Regions from separate parts of the Nostoc sp. ChiQUE01b genome, predicted to be linked through region 1. Evidence: riboswitches for the same ligand, from Rfam matches in the RefSeq annotation. Region 1 holds a riboswitch; each other region holds the start of a gene.
The links. A riboswitch is a leader RNA that binds a small molecule or an ion and turns the genes downstream of it on or off. The one in region 1 is predicted to bind cobalamin.
Positions count from the first base shown of each region.

Region 2: another riboswitch for cobalamin. It lies ahead of cobG (precorrin-3B synthase); the one in region 1 lies ahead of RMY63_RS22895 (TonB-dependent receptor).
Region 3: another riboswitch for cobalamin. It lies ahead of RMY63_RS05045 (energy-coupling factor ABC transporter permease); the one in region 1 lies ahead of RMY63_RS22895 (TonB-dependent receptor).

Region 1 is NZ_JAVRBM010000037.1:44,512-50,898, forward strand. It holds gene cobW (cobalamin biosynthesis protein CobW) at 1-577, shown strand, start outside; gene RMY63_RS22880 (hypothetical protein) at 564-1,028, shown strand; gene RMY63_RS22885 (methyltransferase domain-containing protein) at 1,047-1,907, shown strand; gene RMY63_RS22890 (hypothetical protein) at 1,913-2,368, shown strand; cobalamin riboswitch at 2,927-3,077, shown strand; gene RMY63_RS22895 (TonB-dependent receptor) at 3,458-5,500, shown strand; gene RMY63_RS22900 ((2Fe-2S) ferredoxin domain-containing protein) at 5,536-6,387, shown strand, end outside.
Region 2 is NZ_JAVRBM010000015.1:110,674-117,060, forward strand. It holds gene RMY63_RS12845 (metalloregulator ArsR/SmtB family transcription factor) at 1-181, opposite strand, end outside; gene RMY63_RS12850 (precorrin-2 C(20)-methyltransferase) at 237-941, opposite strand; gene RMY63_RS12855 (precorrin-8X methylmutase) at 944-1,570, opposite strand; gene cobG (precorrin-3B synthase) at 1,619-3,190, opposite strand; cobalamin riboswitch at 3,179-3,305, opposite strand; gene ssuD (FMNH2-dependent alkanesulfonate monooxygenase) at 3,395-4,531, opposite strand; gene RMY63_RS12870 (sulfonate ABC transporter substrate-binding protein) at 4,549-5,595, opposite strand; gene RMY63_RS12875 (dienelactone hydrolase family protein) at 5,878-6,387, opposite strand, start outside.
Region 3 is NZ_JAVRBM010000005.1:27,587-33,973, forward strand. It holds gene RMY63_RS05030 (ABC transporter ATP-binding protein) at 1-443, opposite strand, end outside; gene cbiQ (cobalt ECF transporter T component CbiQ) at 418-1,230, opposite strand; gene RMY63_RS05040 (energy-coupling factor ABC transporter substrate-binding protein) at 1,227-1,529, opposite strand; gene RMY63_RS05045 (energy-coupling factor ABC transporter permease) at 1,516-2,292, opposite strand; cobalamin riboswitch at 2,318-2,458, opposite strand; gene RMY63_RS05050 (M67 family metallopeptidase) at 2,601-3,059, shown strand; gene moeB (molybdopterin-synthase adenylyltransferase MoeB) at 3,298-4,470, shown strand; gene ftsH4 (ATP-dependent zinc metalloprotease FtsH4) at 4,602-6,387, opposite strand, start outside.

The sequences.
Region 1 (6,387 bases):
TCTAGAACACGAAACACCCATTGAGGAACTGTTTGAAGATCAGCTGGCTTGTGCTGACCTAGTATTACTTACCAAGAGCGATCGCGTTGATGAAAAAACGCAAGTTAGGGTGCAAGAATGGCTAAAGCAGAACTTATCCCCTGGTGTAAAAGTCATTCCTTGCCAGGACGGTAAAATCAGTAGCAATTTGTTACTCGGTTTCAACGCTGCGGTAGAAGATAACTTAGATAGTCGTCCCAGTCACCACGACAACGAAGCTGAACACGAACATGATGAAGGGATTAATGCAGTGCAACTACTGCTAGACCAAGCATTTGAGCCGTCTGTCTTAGTCAAACGCTTGCAAACATTGGTGCAACAGCAAGAAATTTATCGAATTAAGGGATTTGTAGCAGTTCCGAACAAAGCCATGCGTCTAGTATTACAGGGTGTTGGTAATCGATTTGACTACTTTTACGATCGGACTTGGCAACCCCACGAACCCCGTCAAACGCGATTAGTATTGATTGGACGAGAGCTTGAGCAGGTTCGCATTGAATCAATTGTGTTGGGGGAGGAAGTCAATGCGACCATCTAATAGTGTTTGGCAAGGAAATTTCGGTTACTGGCAAAACAGCTTTATCCATAACAATATATTGGTAATCGGTTACACAGGATGGAAAGGATTTCAATTATTTGGGCGGGGAGTTGTTATTTGTGATGTAGATACTAAAGTTACTCACCCTACAAATACAAGTCTTGATACAGTTCCCTTCACTCTCCAATTTCTCCCCTGTGATCTGATTAGGTTTTACTTGCGTTCGTTTCAGGATGGCGGATTTATATCACAATCAATCTGTTCATCCATGATTTCATCAATTTTCCCAGCGATCGCAACATACAATCCTCATCAAGATATTCTTCTGGTGCTAAAGGCTGAACCTCAGATTGAGGTTAATTTTTTACACCAACTAAAAATTACTCCACCCGATTGCTACGAACAAGTTTGCAAGCGATGGTCAGAATTTAAACCAAGCCTAATGCCCTAATACTTACTTTATTCCTCAATGCTCAAGCCAAAATCAAGCAAGATTTCCAAAGCAACTCGCTACCAAAACGCAGCGATAGATTATTACATGGGACTTACAAATTCCGACTATCTCCATTACGGGTATTGGGAACCACTACCTACTGTGGGTGAAGAATTAACTCTAACTCGCCTGCGTGTGGCGCAAGCTGCATATACAGCGAAACTTTTGAGTTTTATCCCAGAAGGTATAAAAACTGTGCTAGACGTAGGCTGCGGGATTGGTGGTAATGCGACATATTTATGCTCACGCGGTTTCAGTGTTGAGGGATTAGCACCCGACGCACTCCAGCAAGAGAGATTTATTCAAAATACCAACGGTCAAGTACCTTTTTACTTAACGAGATTTGAAGATTTTCACAAATCATACTCCTATGACTTAATTCTGTTCAGTGAAAGCAGCCAATATATTGCTGCTCTCGATTTAGCTCAAGGTGCGGCTCGTTTACTGGATAGTGGTGGCTATCTGCTGCTTGCAGACATGATGCGTTTCGATGCCGAATACCAAGAAGGTATTTTTTCTAATTGTCATGTCGCCAGCGAACTCCAAGCGGCGTTGTCACAGTCTGGATTCAAGTTAATAAAGACTGAGGACATCTCCACTCAAGTTGCACCAACGATTGACTTGTGTGTTGATAACTTCCGTACTTTTGGGCTGACTACAGTTAAATATATTGCTGATGTTGTGGCGATCGCTGTCCCTCCATTATACTCACTCGGTCGTTGGGCATTTAAGCGCTGGCTAGAAAAGTTAGTTGTCGAGGGATTAGCAGCACGTGCAATTTTTGAGAGCTATTTATGTTATGAAATTCAACTCTGGCAGTTATCAAAAGGAGTTTAATCGAAATGACCCCAGAAATAAACACCCAAGATTGGCAACAAGCTTTTATCGCCACCAATATATTAGCAATTGGTTACAACGCTTGGATCGGTTATTTAGGGGGAGAACGTGGTGTCGTAATTTGCAGTACCAATTCTCCGCATTTAAGTATGGCTGGCGAAACATTTAAAGCGCATTTTATCCCGCGTAAAAATCTTGCAGCTTTCTTAAATGCTTGGTTAGCAGCACCTGATACCGTACTGTTACAAAAACACTTCATGAATGCTCATATTCTCGAAGCTGTAGATAAGTATAATCCCCTAGAAGATGTTGTATTTTTGTTGGAGTACGGTCATCAAGCTGGGTTTTTCTATTTAACTAAATTACCAATCACACCACCCCAATGTTACCAAACTGTATGCAAAGAATGGACAGAATTCCAACCTCAGCACACCCTCTCAATAGGAGCAAAAACAAAATGAGACTCATCCAAAATCAAAAATTAGCTTTCTGCAAATTGAGATGTATAGAGCTTTAATAGCACAATTCAAGACTCAAAAATCCCAGTCTTAAAAACTTCAAAATTACTTATCCCAATAGTGGGTAAAAAGATTTTATCTATTTACCAAATTTTCATGTGTTTGTAATTAATGAATGTTTTGGAGTTAGTGTAAAAAATCATTAATAAAATCTCATTATTCCTGCTGGATATAACACTAGAGGTAGGGATTTTGTTCGTCAAGTTTCTCAGTTGGTATATACATACTTAGACCAACCAAAATTAACTCAGTTACCTCAAGGAATGTAGATTAAAGCAAATGCAAAACTTCTGTTTTATAGCCTCCACAAAAGTACGTTAGGAATGTAATACACCTGACGAAATTAAATCTACAATGTCCCCAAAGTCCCCTTTACTAGCAGTTAGGAGATTTACTTTATGCGTGTTATCTGTAGCACAAGTATAATTCCATATCCAGTAAGTGATATAGAGAATCAAAATTGTTATCGACTGAATTTACATATACACAATAACTATGGTAATGTGACACATAACTGTCGGTTCTGATGGGGAGCAGCCATCAGGCGCAAGGGGGAAAGTTCGGTGTAAATCCGGCGCTGTCCCGCAGCTGTAATGAGACGAATAGAACGTGTCTCTTAGTCAGAATGCCCGCCGACTCACTCTAGACACAAAATATTTATCTGCGAGGCACAGATGATACATTTGATTAATAAATTTCATGGGTATAGATACTGTTTTAACACAGTACCCTTTGCAAGTTTTACTAATTCGCTTCGCTGTTAGTAACAACATTCAATTTTGGGTTGTTCTATAAGAATTTGGGTATCCATAAGGAATACCATAAAATCTTTTTTGCTATCCAAATAGTATCCACCATGATTTAGGTATAGCAATGCATTTCAGCAAGCTAGTTGAAGCCTAAATCTTAAAAACTCATAGCACAAATAAATACTTGCATTTACTGAAAACGAGGAGTTTCATGTCCACTTCCCGTATAGTTACTTATTGTGAATTTTTCTCAAAAATCTTCGTTTTTACCACAATTTATGCAATGGTATCTGGAGAATGCGTAGCAATCGCTAATCAAGTTCCACAAATATCTGAGTTTCCAAAGTATGAAGGTTCTGCAACAGACTTACAACCAGTTGCACAAATAACACCTGAGAAGACTCCAGCATCCACGGAAGAACCAGATATTGAATTAACAGTCATCGACAAGTTATTGAATGAACCCGTTTACTCACCCTTTCGCCGCGAGGGGACAGTGAAAGATTCCACCCGTCCGGTTTACGTAATTACGGGTGAAGAGATGGAAGCGCAGGGTGCTAGAACTGTCAGAGAAGCACTAAAATTTCTGACAGGTATCTTACCTGATGGTACAGTTGGCACAGAAGTGAGCGCCTTAAGTGGTCAATTTATCCGAGGTTCTAACTCTGCACAAGTCTTGATTTTGCTTGATGGTAGACCAATTAACGATTTGGGTTCTGGTGGTTTTGACCTTTCAGAATTTACCACCAATATCGTTGAAAGAGTCGAAGTATTACCAGGTGGTGGTTCTACCCTTTATGGTTCCGATGCAATTGGGGGAGTGATTAATATTATCACTCGTCGTCCTACAGAAAAAGTGACGACACAAGCAGGAGTCACCGTTGGCGCGTATGGACTAAATCAACAGACTATCAGTAATAGTGGGAAAGTCGGCAATATTGGTTGGGTTGTAGGTTACAACCGTACCGAAGCCGAAAATAACTATCCTTTTTCTATCCCAGAAGCGAATTTCAAGGGAACTAGGGAAAATAATGATGTTCTCTACAATAACTTTAATGTCAAGCTGGAGGCGAATTTAGGAAAGCGCGATACTCTAACCCTCTCAACTCTATATTTAGGTAAAGACCAAGGAGTACCAGGAGGAGTCCCCATTCCTGAACCATTATATGGTCAAGGCTATTTTAACTCGTTGACGGATAGCGATCGCAAATACACAGACCAAGTACTCACTGATTTAACCTGGAACTCAAAATTAGGAGGTGGGGATGATTCACTGCTAACAGCCAGAGTTTACGCAGATTTCTTTAACACTCGCTATGATAGTCGCAACTCATCCCAAGCACGATATGATAACGGGCAAACTTCTTATGGATTGCAAACACAACACAGTTGGAAATTTGCTAATAATCAAGCCCTAGTTTATGGCTTTGATTACCGCAATGTATCAGCTACTAACAGTACATTCAACTTTTCTGCTAATACAAAAACAGTCACTTACGACGATAGTATTAGTCAAGGGGCAGTATTTGCTAGATATGAAATTAGCTTTACCCCTAGTTTGACTGCCAACTTAGGTTTACGCCAGGATTTTAGCAGCTTGACAAATGGCTCTTTCACATCACCAAGTATAGGAGTAAAATTTGCACTTACAGATACTACCACTCTCAGAGCTAATTATATCAAAAATTTCCGTGCGCCGAATCTTTTCAGCTTATATGCCAATGGTGGTAGTTACGTTGGGAATCCTAATCTCCGTCCAGAGAAAGGTGATAGTTATGATATTGGAATTGACCAAAAATTAGGCGATTTTGGTTTATTGCGCTTGACCTATTTTAACAACACAATATCAGATTTAATCGCCTATAACTTTGCTGTTCCGGTAGCTACTTATGAAAATATTGGTAAGATTCGTACTACGGGAATCGAAGCAGTTTTAAATTTGCAGTTAGCGAAGAATATCTACGCCTTTGTTAATTATACAGCAAATGATCCCCGGATTTTGAAAAGTACAAATTCTGTTGAAGTTGATAAAGAATTACGATTCGCAGGTGCAGATAGTTTAAATGCAGGACTTTCTTATGAAACTTCTCAAGGTTTATATGCTGGAATACTGATGCATTCTTTGGGTGCATATCCCATAAACAATACTAATACAGAATCTTTGTCTGGTTATACTACTTTTGATTTCAAAATGCGGGTTTCTCTCAGTGATAACTTAATATTAACAGGCAGTCTAGATAATATCTTTAACCAGAGATACCAATTATTTCCTGGTTATCCTGATGGGGGGAGAGTTTTTCAAGTTGGGTTGAGTTCTACGTTTTGAAGTCAAGAGTTTTTTTACGCAGAGAGGAGTTTTGAATGACTGAATTTAATTGTTGGGTAACTCCAGTAAATAAGGTTGTGATTGAGGCTTTATCTACTGAGGGGTCTATTGAATATGAACATTTTGATTCTAGTACCGATGTTTTGTCGTCGCTACTTTACACTCTATTTCAGCAAAATTGGCAGCAGGTAGGGGTAGGGCATATTGTTCAAGGAGGTGTATTAGAATTAGAATTTAATGCTCCACCTAAAATTTGTATCCTCTATGATGGATATCTCACAGTAGTTACAGAAGGCTGGCATTTGCACCTATGTATTGAGGCGAATTTAGGTGGCCCCCATTGTAAGACTCCTTTAGAATTAAGGCAGCAACGTCAAGTAAATCGTGCTGCATTTTATCGACGGTTTAATGCAGAAGGTATCCCTAGAAGTTGGGGAATAGATTTTTGGAATGGTGCAGATGAAAACCTCATGACTATTTTCTTGCCAAATCCGTATGTAGAAGGTGAGAATTTATTACCAGAAGGTAAGCCGAATTTATCAAAGTTAGCTTTTTATGAGGAACTACGAGATATTTATGTATTGGGAAACCAGCCTATACCGTTTACTAAAAACCCCCTCAAACATTCTTATATCTCAGTCTGCACTTCTACTCGCTGTCTTCCTTCACGCAAATGGCAACCCACATTTGATGCTTTAAAATCAGCAGTTGAAAATGCAGGTTTAGACATAGAAGTGAGAACATCTGGCTGTTTGGAAGTTTGCCAACAAGGGCCAGTTGTATTTTATTCTGATGATAGAACTTGGTACACTCGTGTTCAACCAAATGTAGCTGAAATTATTGTCAATGAACATTTGGTAAAAGGTAATAAAGTTATTGAATATTGC
Region 2 (6,387 bases), on a different contig from region 1:
CTTTCAGGGTTTTGAGGTGAAAAGACAGTTTGGACTGAGTAGTTCCCAGGTGGTCGCACAGGTCACACACGCATAGTTCTTGAGAGCGTAGAAGTTCTAATACTTTAATCCGTAGGGGGTCAGACAGAGCATGAAAGCCAGCAGCGATCGTATCAGGAGTGAAGGTGCTATTAGGAGCCATCAACTTTTTTTGAAGTATTTCTTTATGGTAAAGTCATTACGAATTACGAATTATTTTATAGTCGATTCTTAGTTGGAATCACAATCATCGAGAAATAGGGTACTTCGGCTGGATCGACTTCATCTAGGGGTAAAATGCGTTGCTGTGACGTTGATGCTCGCTCAATATATCTTGCCCGTGATGCTAGCCCTAATTTATGCAGGATATCCCGCACTTTGGTAAAATGACGACCTAGTTTCATAATTGCTGCTGCATCGGTCATCAGCAGATGTGTAGTCAGTTCTTCTGCTGGCAGTGGAGCGGGTAGGACTGTAAGAATATCGGTGTAGTAGGTGAAAGGTACACCCAAGGCTACCGGACAAGCCATCAGTGAGGAAACTCCAGGGACAACTTCTGTTTGGTACTGGTCAGATAACCGCGTGAACAGGTACATAAACGAGCCATAGAAAAATGGATCTCCCTCACACAGCACTACGACATCTCGACCTGCTGCTAAATGGTCGGCTATTGGTTCAATTTCCTTGTCATAAATAGACTTAGCCTTTTCTGGTTCCAAGGCGCGGGGGAGGTGAAATAGCACCTCGATTTGATTGCCAGGAAGATACTGAGCTACGATCGCTCTAGCGATACTTTCTTTATCTATTGCTGATTGATAGGCTACCACAGGAGCCGCACGTAATAGCCGCAGCGCTTTGAGGGTCAATAGTTCTGGATCGCCTGGGCCGACACCAATTCCATAAAGACGACCTTTGGGTTGCATATTCATTCTTCCTCCGTTGCCAAGGCGTTAACTGCTGCTGCTGCGATCGCACTTCCACCGCGCCGACCGTGTAATGTCAAAAATGGTACATTCCTGCTGTCTGCTGCCAATGCTGCTTTCGATTCTGCTGCACCGACAAACCCCACTGGAAAGCCCAAGATAATCGCAGGCTTGGGCGCTCCTGCATCGAGCATTTCTAACAGTCTGAACAGGGCGGTGGGCGCATTGCCAATTGCGATTACTGAGCTTTCTAGGTGCGATCGCCATAATTCAAGAGCTGCCGCCGACCTTGTAGTACCCATACTCTGGGCAAGTTCTGGTATTTCTGGCTCGTTGAGGGTACAGATAACTTGATTGTTTGCAGACAACCGCCGTTTGGTGACACCATCGGCAACCATTCGGCAATCGCACAGAATTGGCGCTCCTGCTGCCAGTGCTGCCCTTGCGGATTGTACTGCTGTTGGTGAATATCCCAAGTCAGTGACAATATCCGTCATTCCACAGGCATGAATGAGACGTACAGCAACTTTTGCTACATCTGGTGGTAGCACATCTAGGTTTGCTTCTGACCGGATGATTGCAAAAGAATTACGGTAAATTTCGTTGGCATCTCGGATATAGTCGGGCATTAAATTTAGGATTTTAAATTTTGGATTGACATATAAAAATCAACAGGCTCAGATTGCCGACTTCTCTAAAAAGGTGGCAATCTTGTTGTTCACAATTGATTGAGGGATTATATTAAATAATTGCTGTAATTGTGCCAGTGCAAATCGATTAGCAAATTTCCCAAAGGACTCATCAGAATTTAAGCGTTGAATTTTATATACATATAGCATCCGCTCTATTAATGCAGGTAGTTCGGCAAAAGTTACATATTGATATAGTTCGCGTCCGAATTTCTGTTTGCTGTCACCAACATAAACGTGATAGCCTTCCACAGTTCTATTTTCAGCCTTAATGCTGACACCAAGCAGAGTAATATCACTCTTGCTATGTTGGGCACAAGATTTTTCGCAGCCAGTGAAGTGAATATTAACTGGGTAATCGAGAGTAACGCGAGTTTCAAGATACTCTGCCAATGCCAAAGCATGACTTTTGGTATCCGTAGCAGAAGCGGCGCAACCCTTTTTTCCAGAACAGGCAACTAATCCACCCTTGATGTTGGTTGCAGAGGAATCTAATTCTAATAAAGCAATTTCACTTTGGACATCAGCAACCCATTGCTGAGGAATATCTGTAAGGAGCAAATTTTGCCAAGGAGTTAGCCTGAGAGTTCCACTACCGTATTTTGCTGCTAAATCTGCTAAACCCCGCATCTGTCTACTCTCCAATCGGCCAAGGGGCAAGACGACACCAATGTAAAATAAGCCTTGCTGACGTTGGGGATGGATGCCAATATGCTGATATTTCTCTCCCTTGCCTTGCTGGGGGAGTGGGTCTTTTCTTATTTCACTGTACAAAAGACGGAAAGGTAGATGTTGCTCAACTTCTTGGAGATAATTTTCACAACCCAAAGTATTCAATAATTCTCTCAAACGTGGCCCCCGCTTACTCGTAGTATGACGACTATAAGCTAGATAGACATCCGCCAAAGCTACTAAGACCGACAAACATTCCTCTGGTGGTAACAAAATTCCCGTATCACTCGGCGGTTGACCCTTCTCGCCGACACTCAGATAGAGACGAAAGTAAACATTATCGTTAACTAAGACAGCTGCAAAGGCGATATCATTCAACCGATCGCCCACCTGAATTATCCCACCACCATCAAAGCAAACGCTAAATTTGGCTGACAGTCCCGAAAGTGCCGGATGTGCAGCAATATAATCATCCCAACCTTGGACAAAAGGGCGAGTGTCGATTAATTCTAGCGGGTCGATACCAGCAGTTGGACTGGTCATAATATTGCGGATTTGGTCTACAACAGGATTGCGAGAACCTAATCCCATATCCTGTAGGTGTTTCAAAACCTCAGCATTTATCCCCGTGCTGATTTCACGAACTTGTAGGTTAGCTCGATTAGTCACATCTATATAGCCGCCACCGTGCTGTTCTGCTATATCTGCGATCGCACGGCATTGCTCACTACTAATTATTCCACCTGGTATTCTAACACGAGATAATATACCATCTGCGGCGGGAGTAGCATAAAACAAGCCAGGACAAGTGGCAAATCCAGAAACCAAACTTAAAACTCCTTCCCCGTGCAACGCAGGGAGTAGACGGTGAGTGTGTCTTGAGGACATCCTAAGAGTTGGCATTCTGACTTGGGTAATCCCATCACAGCTGCGGCACAGTCCCGGAATTTCACCGGAGTTTCCCAACTCTCAGGTAATTTAGACTTTGTTTAGGTTATAGATATCAACCAGACATCATCCAGATAATCATCTTACATTACTATAGCCAGAAATTTTAACTGAGTTTATCCACTACCGATCGAATTGAATTACTTACACAGGCTGTGGTTTGAGTAAATCTCTTTTGGTAACAAATTCACTGAATGTACTTGCAACCTGCTGCGGTAATGCGATCGCTGGAGTTTGTAATGGCAACCTGGGAAATAATAATTCTGCGACTCGATAAGCTTCTTCGAGATGGGGATACCCTGAGAAAACGAAAGTATCAATTCCTAAATCGGCATATTCCAGCATCCGCGTTGCAACTGTGTCTGGATCTCCAACTAAGGCAGTCCCAGCACCTCCACGTACTAAGCCAACACCTGCCCATAAGTTGGGGCTAATTTCTAAGTTTTTGCGATTACCATTGTGTAGTTGGCTCATGCGGCGTTGTCCTTCTGATTCTGACTCAGCAAACCGCCGATGTGCAGCAGCTATGGTTTCATCATCGACATACTGAATCAGTTCATTAGCTGCATCCCAAGCTTTTTGCGTAGTTTCGCGGACTATGACATGCATCCGAATCCCAAAGCGTACCGTTCTACCTTGTTCTGCTGCTAATCGGCGTACCTTTGCAATCTTTTGGGCAACTTGAGCTGGTGGTTCACCCCAAGTTAAATACACATCAATGTGTTTAGCAGCAACTTGGAGAGCAGCATCTGAAGAACCACCAAAATATAAGGTAGGGTAAGGCTTTTGTACGGGAGGAAATTGTAGTTTTGCGCCTTGAACTTGCAAGTGGCGACCACTATAGGTTACTTCTTCACCTTGCATGAGCGATCGCCAAATTGTCAAAAACTCATCCGTGAGTTCATAACGCTGATCGTGATCTAAGAAAATCCCATCTTTTGCAAGTTCTTTTGTGTCGCCACCAGTGACAACATTCAGAATAATTCGACCATTAGAAATCTGGTCAAAAGTCGCAGCCATTCTCACTGCCAAAGAAGGCGACATAATTGCCGGACGAAAGGCCACAAGAAACCGCAAGCGTTCTGTAACTGAAATTAACGAAGTAGCTACAATCCAGGTATCCTGTTTTTGTCCAGTACCAATCAACATCCCGCCATAGCCCAATTTATCAACAGCTTGGGCGATTTGCTGCATATAGGGATAAGTGGCTGGTCGCCTGCCGATTGTAGTACCTAAATAACGCTCATCTCCCTGTGTCGGCAAATACCAAAAAACTTCCATTTTACTATCTCCTGGCGCTATTTCTGGCTAATGGTTTCCGGTGTTATAGCTGCGTATTGTTCGCTAGTCAGCATCGCTTCTTTAATATTAATTGGCTTAGGTATCACTTTTTCTTTGGCAAACAAATCTGCAATTTTCTGTTGCTTTTCCATAATTTCAGGTGTAATTGGTCTTAACCCGTAAGTTCGCCTTTCAACCATTGTTGTTAAAATATCTTCATCAATTTTGAGATGAGGAATAATCAGTTTTACAACTTCTGATCGGTTTTTCTCACTCCATTGACCTGTGTTATCTACCTCCTCAAGAACTAATCGCACTAATTTCGGATTTTCTGTGGCAAATTTTCGCGCAGCCATGTAATATCCGCCCTGAGTAGAAATGCCACTAGCATCTCTCAAAACACGAGCATTTGCTTTTTTTTGGGCCACGGCTAAATAAGGGTCCCAAGTTACCCAGGCATCAATTTTTCCTTGAATAAAAGCATCACGAGCTTCTGAAGGTGGGAGACTAATGGCTTGAATATCACTATATTTTAAACCCGCCTCTTCCAAAGCTTTTATTAATAAGTAATGGGAAGCAGAACCCTTTTGAAAAACTACTTTTTTACCTTTGAGATCAGCTAAAGTCCGAATCGGTGAATTATTTTGGACGATAATTCCGCTTCCTTTACCAGTACTGGGTTTATTACTAGCAACATAAACTAAAGATGTACCAGCCGCTTGGGCAAATATCGGAGGAGTCTCGCCTACAGAGCCAATATCAACCCTACCTACATTCATCGCTTCCATCAGTTGTGGACCGGCGGCAAATTGCGCCCATTCCACGGAAACACCTAAAGGCTTTAGACGTTTTTCGATCAATCCTTTAAGTCTGACAATATCCCCAGAACTTTGATATCCCATTCGGACAACTTTGGTTTTTAAACCAGTGGTTTGATTTTCTGAATTTGGGGTTTGGACTGAGCAACTGATTAAGGTTGTTGAGATTGTTAATAATCCAGGTAAAAGGAATAGTGAAAAGCGTTGGAAAATTTGAACTCGTGGCTGTTTGAAGGTGGGAATCATGGACATGATACTTTGTTTTTTTATTTGCTTTTGACTTATTTGGCTAATATTTGCCTATGTTCAGTTGTAGAGGTGCATATCTGTGCGCCTCTAGTGTTGTAAGCTAATGCGCCTATATGCATTATTTTCCGTATAGACCGTCATTAGTCATTAGTCAAAAGTGTTTCTAAGGACAAAGGACAAATGACAAAGGACAACCCTCTCCTGAAGGAGACGCTGCGCGAACACTAGTTAATGTGCAATTTTCTTTGCGTAACAGCTTATTGCTTCTAACCTAAAGATTTAAACTTTTTGAAGCTGAAGGTTCTTTTGGAACAGTTTTTGAACATTTTTCCAAGCATCGGCGGCAGCTTCGGCATTGTAGCTGGCGCGATGATTGCAGAAAAAGCCATGTCCTGCACCGGAATAACGGAAGATAGCATGGGTAATTTGATTTTTCTTTAATTCAGCCTCAATCTGTTCTGTATGTTCTAAGGGGATTCCCTGATCATCAAGACCAAAGAAGGCGTAAATGGGGCCTTTAATCTCTGGAGTGCGGGTGATGGTTGGTTCTCCACCGCCGGGAGTTGAGTTGGGAATACCGCCACCATAGAAGGAAGCTGTAACTTTAATATCTGGTAAAGTGGCAGCTAGATAAACTACGTGACCACCAAAGCAGAAACCAATAGAGCCGATCGCATCTCCTTGCACATTTGGTAAGGTTTTTAAATAGGCGATCGCAGCTTTAATATCACTCAATATTTCCTCTGCTGTTGTCTGCTCCTTATATCCTCTTCCTTGCTGGACATCTTC
Region 3 (6,387 bases), on a different contig from region 1:
TTTTGCCCTAAACTCAGATGATGCACTGGTCTTTCTGCTAAAACAGTCAGTTCAAATTCAACTAATGCTTGCTCTACTCGGTCTTTAATTTCTGCTTCTGGTAAACCCAAATTACACAAGCCATAAGATATATCTTCTTCAACAGTAGAAGCTACTAACTGTTGTTCTGGGTCTTGAAATACTAAACCGATTTTCTGCCTTAATTTAGCAAGAGAATTTCGATGATAATTTAATGGTTCACCACACCAACGCACAATGCCAGAATCAGGTTTATATAGACCATTAGCTAATAAAAATAGTGTCGTTTTACCACAACCATTCTGACCAATTAATGCACATCTTTGACCTGATGGAATCTTCAATGTTAGACCATTTAAAGCTGATTGTTGTGCACCGGGATAGGTGTAATGTATCTGCTCAAATTCGAGTAAATATTCCTGCATTTCGCCAAAACTCTAATCCTATTAATCCTACACAGCCGAAAATGGCTTCGATGATATATCGCACTTGAGGACGATAGCGCCTGGGATGCCAAACTTGAAATTCACTTACAAAACCCCGTACTTCTAATCCGAGAGAGAACTGATTATATCGTTGTAAGGTTCGCTGTAATAGTTGTCCAATTAGTAGTGCTAAACTTTTCATTCCATTACGCCAAGTACAGTAGCCACCACGAGAATTTTGTGCTGTCCATAATTCACTGGCTGTGTTCAGCAGAATGAAAATAAACCGATACATTAGTAATAATAAATCGGTTAACAGGACTGGAAATCGCAAGTAACGCAGAGTTTGTAATATTTCCGTGAAAGGGACAGTTAACATGAGAAAATATAAGCAAGAAACAGAGGCTAATGCTCTAGTTAAAATTCCCAATGCTTGGGTACTGCCACTATGACTGATATAAATATAGAAGTGTCCGAGAGTTAGTCCATACCACGAATCTAATTTGACGTTTTGTAAATCAGGAATGGCAACTCCATTCACCATTAGAGCTGGTAAACTCGTCAAACAAAAAACTATGGTGAACATTAACAACCGAAAATAAACTCCAGCCGGAATTCTTGCATAAATAACTGTCCAAGTACTCATCCAAAGCGTTATCAAAATTTGCACTAGCGGATGGGTTGCAAGGGAAATAGCAAGAGTAGTAAATGCAAAAATCAGTTTATGTTCTGGTGGCAATCTTCGCAGCCGATTAGTGTAAGCTAAAGTGTCTATTTGCAGGCTCATTCTTCACGTTTTTGTTGTTGAGAACGTCCTTTATACAACCCAATTGCATAACCGACTACTCCCGCACCTAAAGCTGCTTGCGAAGCAAATAATAAGCTTTCTATTTCTTTGCTAGCGGGTTCAAAAAATGATTTAAACCAGGGTTTATATCCAGGTTGAATTTCAGTAATTGCTTTTTCTGCTTTGTCATCGGAACCGGCAAATTCGCCACCACGCACAAATATTAACGGTGCAACTGCTAAGGCTAATACAGCTACTACCAACAGCCAGTTACTCAACCCTTTTTTAGATTGATTCATTTCCTTGGGGTTCCCGTTTGATTAATTTTAGCAATTCCAATTCTTGAGGATTATAAGATTGCAGCCAGTTCCACACCAATACAGTTAGCAATCCTTCACTAATTGCTAAGGGGACTTGAGTGATAGCAAAAATTCCGGCGAACTTGGTAAATGAAGCAATAAACCCACCAACAGGTGCAGGAAAAGCTAGGGCGAGTTGGATAGAAGTGATAATGTAGGTGAGTAAATCTGCGATCGCAGCTGCTAGAAATATCGCAATTTTTTCTTTACCACCCAACTTGATTGTTAAATTATATATCCAATAAGCTGCAAATGGCCCAGCGATCGCCATCGAAAAAGCATTTGCACCCAGCGTCGTCAAGCCGCCATGCGCTAGTAACAAAGCTTGAAACAACAATACTAAGCTACCTAAAACCGACATAGTAAGGGGGCCAAACAGCACCGCACCTAACCCTGTCCCCGTAGGATGAGAACAGCTACCTGTGACAGAAGGAATTTTTAACGCTGACAACACGAAAGTGAAAGCACCAGCCAAGCCTAGTAGTAGTTTCAGCTGTGGGTTAGCTTGGGTAATGCGAGTCAGACTACGCAATCCTAGTAGAAAAAAAGGTAATGCCACAACCCACCAAAAAATTGCCCACTGCACTGGTAAAAAACCTTCCATAATGTGCATGGCATAAGCGGGTTTGGGTAAACCAACTACTAGATAAAAACTGATAACTCCCATCAGGGTTAGACTGACTAACGCCTGTTTTCTTTTCATAATCTGTACCTCGCAGATTTATGTAAACGAATTGATTCTAACCGGCGGGCATCCTGACTTACCTAATTTTGGTTTACAGTTGCGGGACAGCGCCGGATTTGCACCGAACTTTCCCCCTTGCGTCCGATGGCTGCTCTTCATCAGAACCGATTGCAGTAACTATATCACTATTACTAAATTTTGAGCCGCGATTTTTTACTAGTACAGCTGCCGCTCTTTAGCTACAAGTCATATTTTGGTTCAGCAACGCCGATAATGTTGTATCTAAGCAAAAATTATTAGAAGTTGCTACAATTACAAACGCAGACATGATTCAACTTAGCCAAGAACACTTGCAAACCATCCGCACCCATGCCGAAAGCACTTACCCAGATGAGTGCTGTGGTATAATTTTAGGCTATCTGGCTAATGAGGGCAAAACTGTGGTAGAAGTCATGCCAACAGAAAATGCTTGGAATACAGAAGCGGCGGCTGAGTTTCCAGGGGAAGGCATAACAGAAAGCAAAAGACGGCAATATACGATCGCACCCGAAGTTATGTTAAAAACACAAAGGGAAGCACGTGATCGCTCACTCAACATTATCGGCATTTTTCATTCTCATCCAGATCATCCTGCTATACCCTCAGAATGCGATCGCCTATACGCTTGGCAGGGATACTCGTATATAATAGTTTCCGTCCAAAACGGCAAAGCTGGAGAACTCAAAAGTTGGAGCCTTGATGATACTCATCAGTTTCAAGCAGAGGAAATTGAAAATATAAAATAACTGGCTTAGTTTAAAGACAGTCACTCATCGCGGTTTTCGCTGCTATCACAGATGAAAATTCGTCTTTCGATTCCTATTTCTATTAGGACTTACGCAAAACATAATGAAAGTAGCGGTAATTCATCAATTACCGCTAGGCAATAATCAGGTTTTCAGCCACATCTTGCGTAAGTCCTGTCTGTATAAGATCCAGTTTTTCGATAGGATTAATATTCCGCTTTCCCACATCATAACTGCTATGCTCAATCCCAATCTGGACGAAATCCAGTTGACTAAAGACGATTACGAACGCTACTCCCGACACCTGATTTTACCGGAAGTAGGACTAGAAGGACAGAAGCGCCTGAAAGCCGCTAGTGTAATGTGTATCGGTACAGGTGGATTAGGTTCACCACTACTTTTATATTTGGCGGCGGCGGGTGTTGGACGCATCGGGATTGTCGATTTTGATGTTGTCGATACTTCCAATCTGCAACGCCAAGTAATTCACGGGACATCCTGGGTGGGTAAACCCAAGATTGAATCGGCAAAAAACCGCATTCACGAGATTAACCCCTATTGTCAAGTTGATTTATACGAAACCCGCCTAACTTCCGAAAACGCCCTGGAGCTGATTCAACCTTACGATATCGTAGTGGATGGTACTGATAACTTCCCCACCAGATATCTAGTTAACGACGCCTGCGTATTGCTGAATAAGCCCAACGTCTACGGTTCAATTTTACGCTTTGAAGGGCAAGCTACTGTATTTAATTACGCAGGTGGCCCGAATTATCGTGACCTTTTCCCAGAACCACCACCACCAGGGATGGTTCCTTCTTGTGCAGAAGGTGGCGTACTAGGAATTTTGCCAGGAATTATTGGTTTAATCCAAGCAACCGAAACTGTTAAAATCATTCTGGGACAAGGCAACACTCTCAGCGGGCGATTGCTGCTATACAACGCCTTGGATATGAAATTTCGGGAGTTAAAGCTGCGTCCGAACCCGATTCGCCCAGTGATTGAAAAGCTGATAGACTACGAAGAATTCTGCGGGATTCCACAAGCTAAGGCAGAGGAGGCAAAACAGCAGATGGAAAGTCAAGAAATGACTGTTAAGGATTTGAAAGAGTTGTTGGATAGTGGTGCGAAGGATTTTGTACTGCTGGATGTCCGCAATCCCCATGAGTACGACATTGCTAAGATTCCGGGTTCAGTGTTGGTGCCCTTACCAGACATTGAAAATGGAAATGGCGTTGCTAAGGTGAAGGAAATATTAAACGGCCACCGCTTAATTGCTCATTGTAAGATGGGTGGGCGATCGGCAAAAGCTCTTGCCATTCTCAAGGATGCCGGGATTGTGGGGACGAATGTTAAAGGTGGAATTACCGCTTGGAGTCGAGAAATCGATCCTTCAGTTCCAGAGTATTAAAAACGCATAGGCGCTTCTCTACGAGACGCTACGCGAACGCCTTCCCGGAGGGTAGGAACGCAGAGGTTTAACGCAGAGGAACGCAAAGTTATTCTCTGCGTTCCTCTTGTGTACGAATTACGAATTACGAATTACGAATTAGCTATGGGTTTCACTTGACTCAATAAACTGTGCAGTTTTTCGCCTTCAATAACCTCTGTTTCTAAGAGTTGAGTAGCGATCGCTTCTAGCAAGTCTCGATTCTGTCTGAGAATCTCTAGGGCTTGTTCGTGGGCTGTTTCTACGATTTCCTTGACTTCGATATCAATGGCTTTGGATGTGTCTTCACTCACCGCCCGTCGGGGATTCGGCGCACCATTACCCAAAAATGCTGCTTGTTGTCCTTGTTGGTAAGCCAGTGGCCCTAAGACTTTGCTCATACCATAAGTTGTTACCATCCGTTCTGCCAAGTCAGTAGCTCGTTGCAAATCGTTGGAAGCACCTGTGGTAATACTGTTAAACACAACCTCTTCTGCGGAACGTCCACCTAACAAAGTTGCAATCTGACCCCGCAATTCTGCTTCATTCATCAAAAAGCGGTCTTCAGTTGGTAATTGCAGAGTGTAGCCCAAAGCAGCCATCCCACGAGGAATAATCGAAATCTTTTCTACACGACCGTTTCCTGTTGTCAGCGCCCCGACCATTGCGTGACCAACTTCATGGTAGGCAACAATCTTTTTCTCAGTGTCGTTCATCACGCGACTCTTCTTCTCTAAACCGGCAACTACCCGCTCAATTGCTTCGGCAAAGTCTTCTTGAGCAACCCTTTCACGCAGATTGCGCGCTGCCAATAATGCAGCTTCGTTTACCAAGTTTGCCAAATCTGCGCCAGCAAAACCAGGGGTACGAGTAGCGATCGCTTTTAAATCTACATCATCTCCTAATTTTACCTTTTGAGCGTGAATCTTGAGAATTGCTTCACGACCAGATAAATCGGGACGATCTACCAACACTTGGCGGTCAAAGCGACCTGGACGCAGCAATGCAGGGTCTAGGGTTTCGGGGCGGTTGGTCGCTGCTAGCACAATCACCGTTGCATCCCCAGCCGCAAACCCATCCATCTCGGTTAGTAATTGGTTGAGGGTTTGTTCTCGCTCATCGTTACCACCGTAGAAGCCGTTACTGCTACGAGACTTCCCGATCGCATCCAATTCATCAATGAATACAATACAGGGAGCTTGTTTTTTGGCCTGTTCAAACAAATCTCGGACTCTAGAAGAACCCACACCGACAAACAATTCTACAAACTCAGAACCAGAGATGCTGAAAAATGGAACTCCTGCTTCTCCTGCTACGGCTTTCGCTAAAAGTGTCTTACCAGTACCTGGAGGGCCAACTAACAACACACCTTTGGGAATTCTAGCGCCAATTTGCGTAAATCGTGCCGGAGTCTTGAGGAAATCTACAATTTCCACTAACTCAGTTTTTGCTTCTTCTACCCCAGCCACATCTGCAAAGGTGATTTTAGCAGATTCGCCTTCAACATAAACCTTAGCTTTGCTCTTACCAATGGAAAGCGCACCTTGAGGGCCACCGCCACCACCACGAGCGAGAAAGAACTGCCAAATACCAATAAAAATCAGTGGTGGAATCACCCAACTTAAGAGGGTTGTAAACCAAGTATTTTTGGGTGGCGGTGTAGCAGCAAACTCAACTCCCTTTTCTTCTAGGAGTTTGGGTAACTCTAAATCAAAGATTGGTGTAGTTGCAAACACCTGGCCCGGTTGGGAATTTTCTGTTTTTAGTTGGAAAAGAATCTGGTTTTGACCAACGGAAACGCGGCTGACTTCTCCTTCCTGTACTTGATGAATAAATAGACTATAGGGAACACCAGCAGGACTAGAAGCAAATAAACCGGGCAAAAATAAATTTAAGATC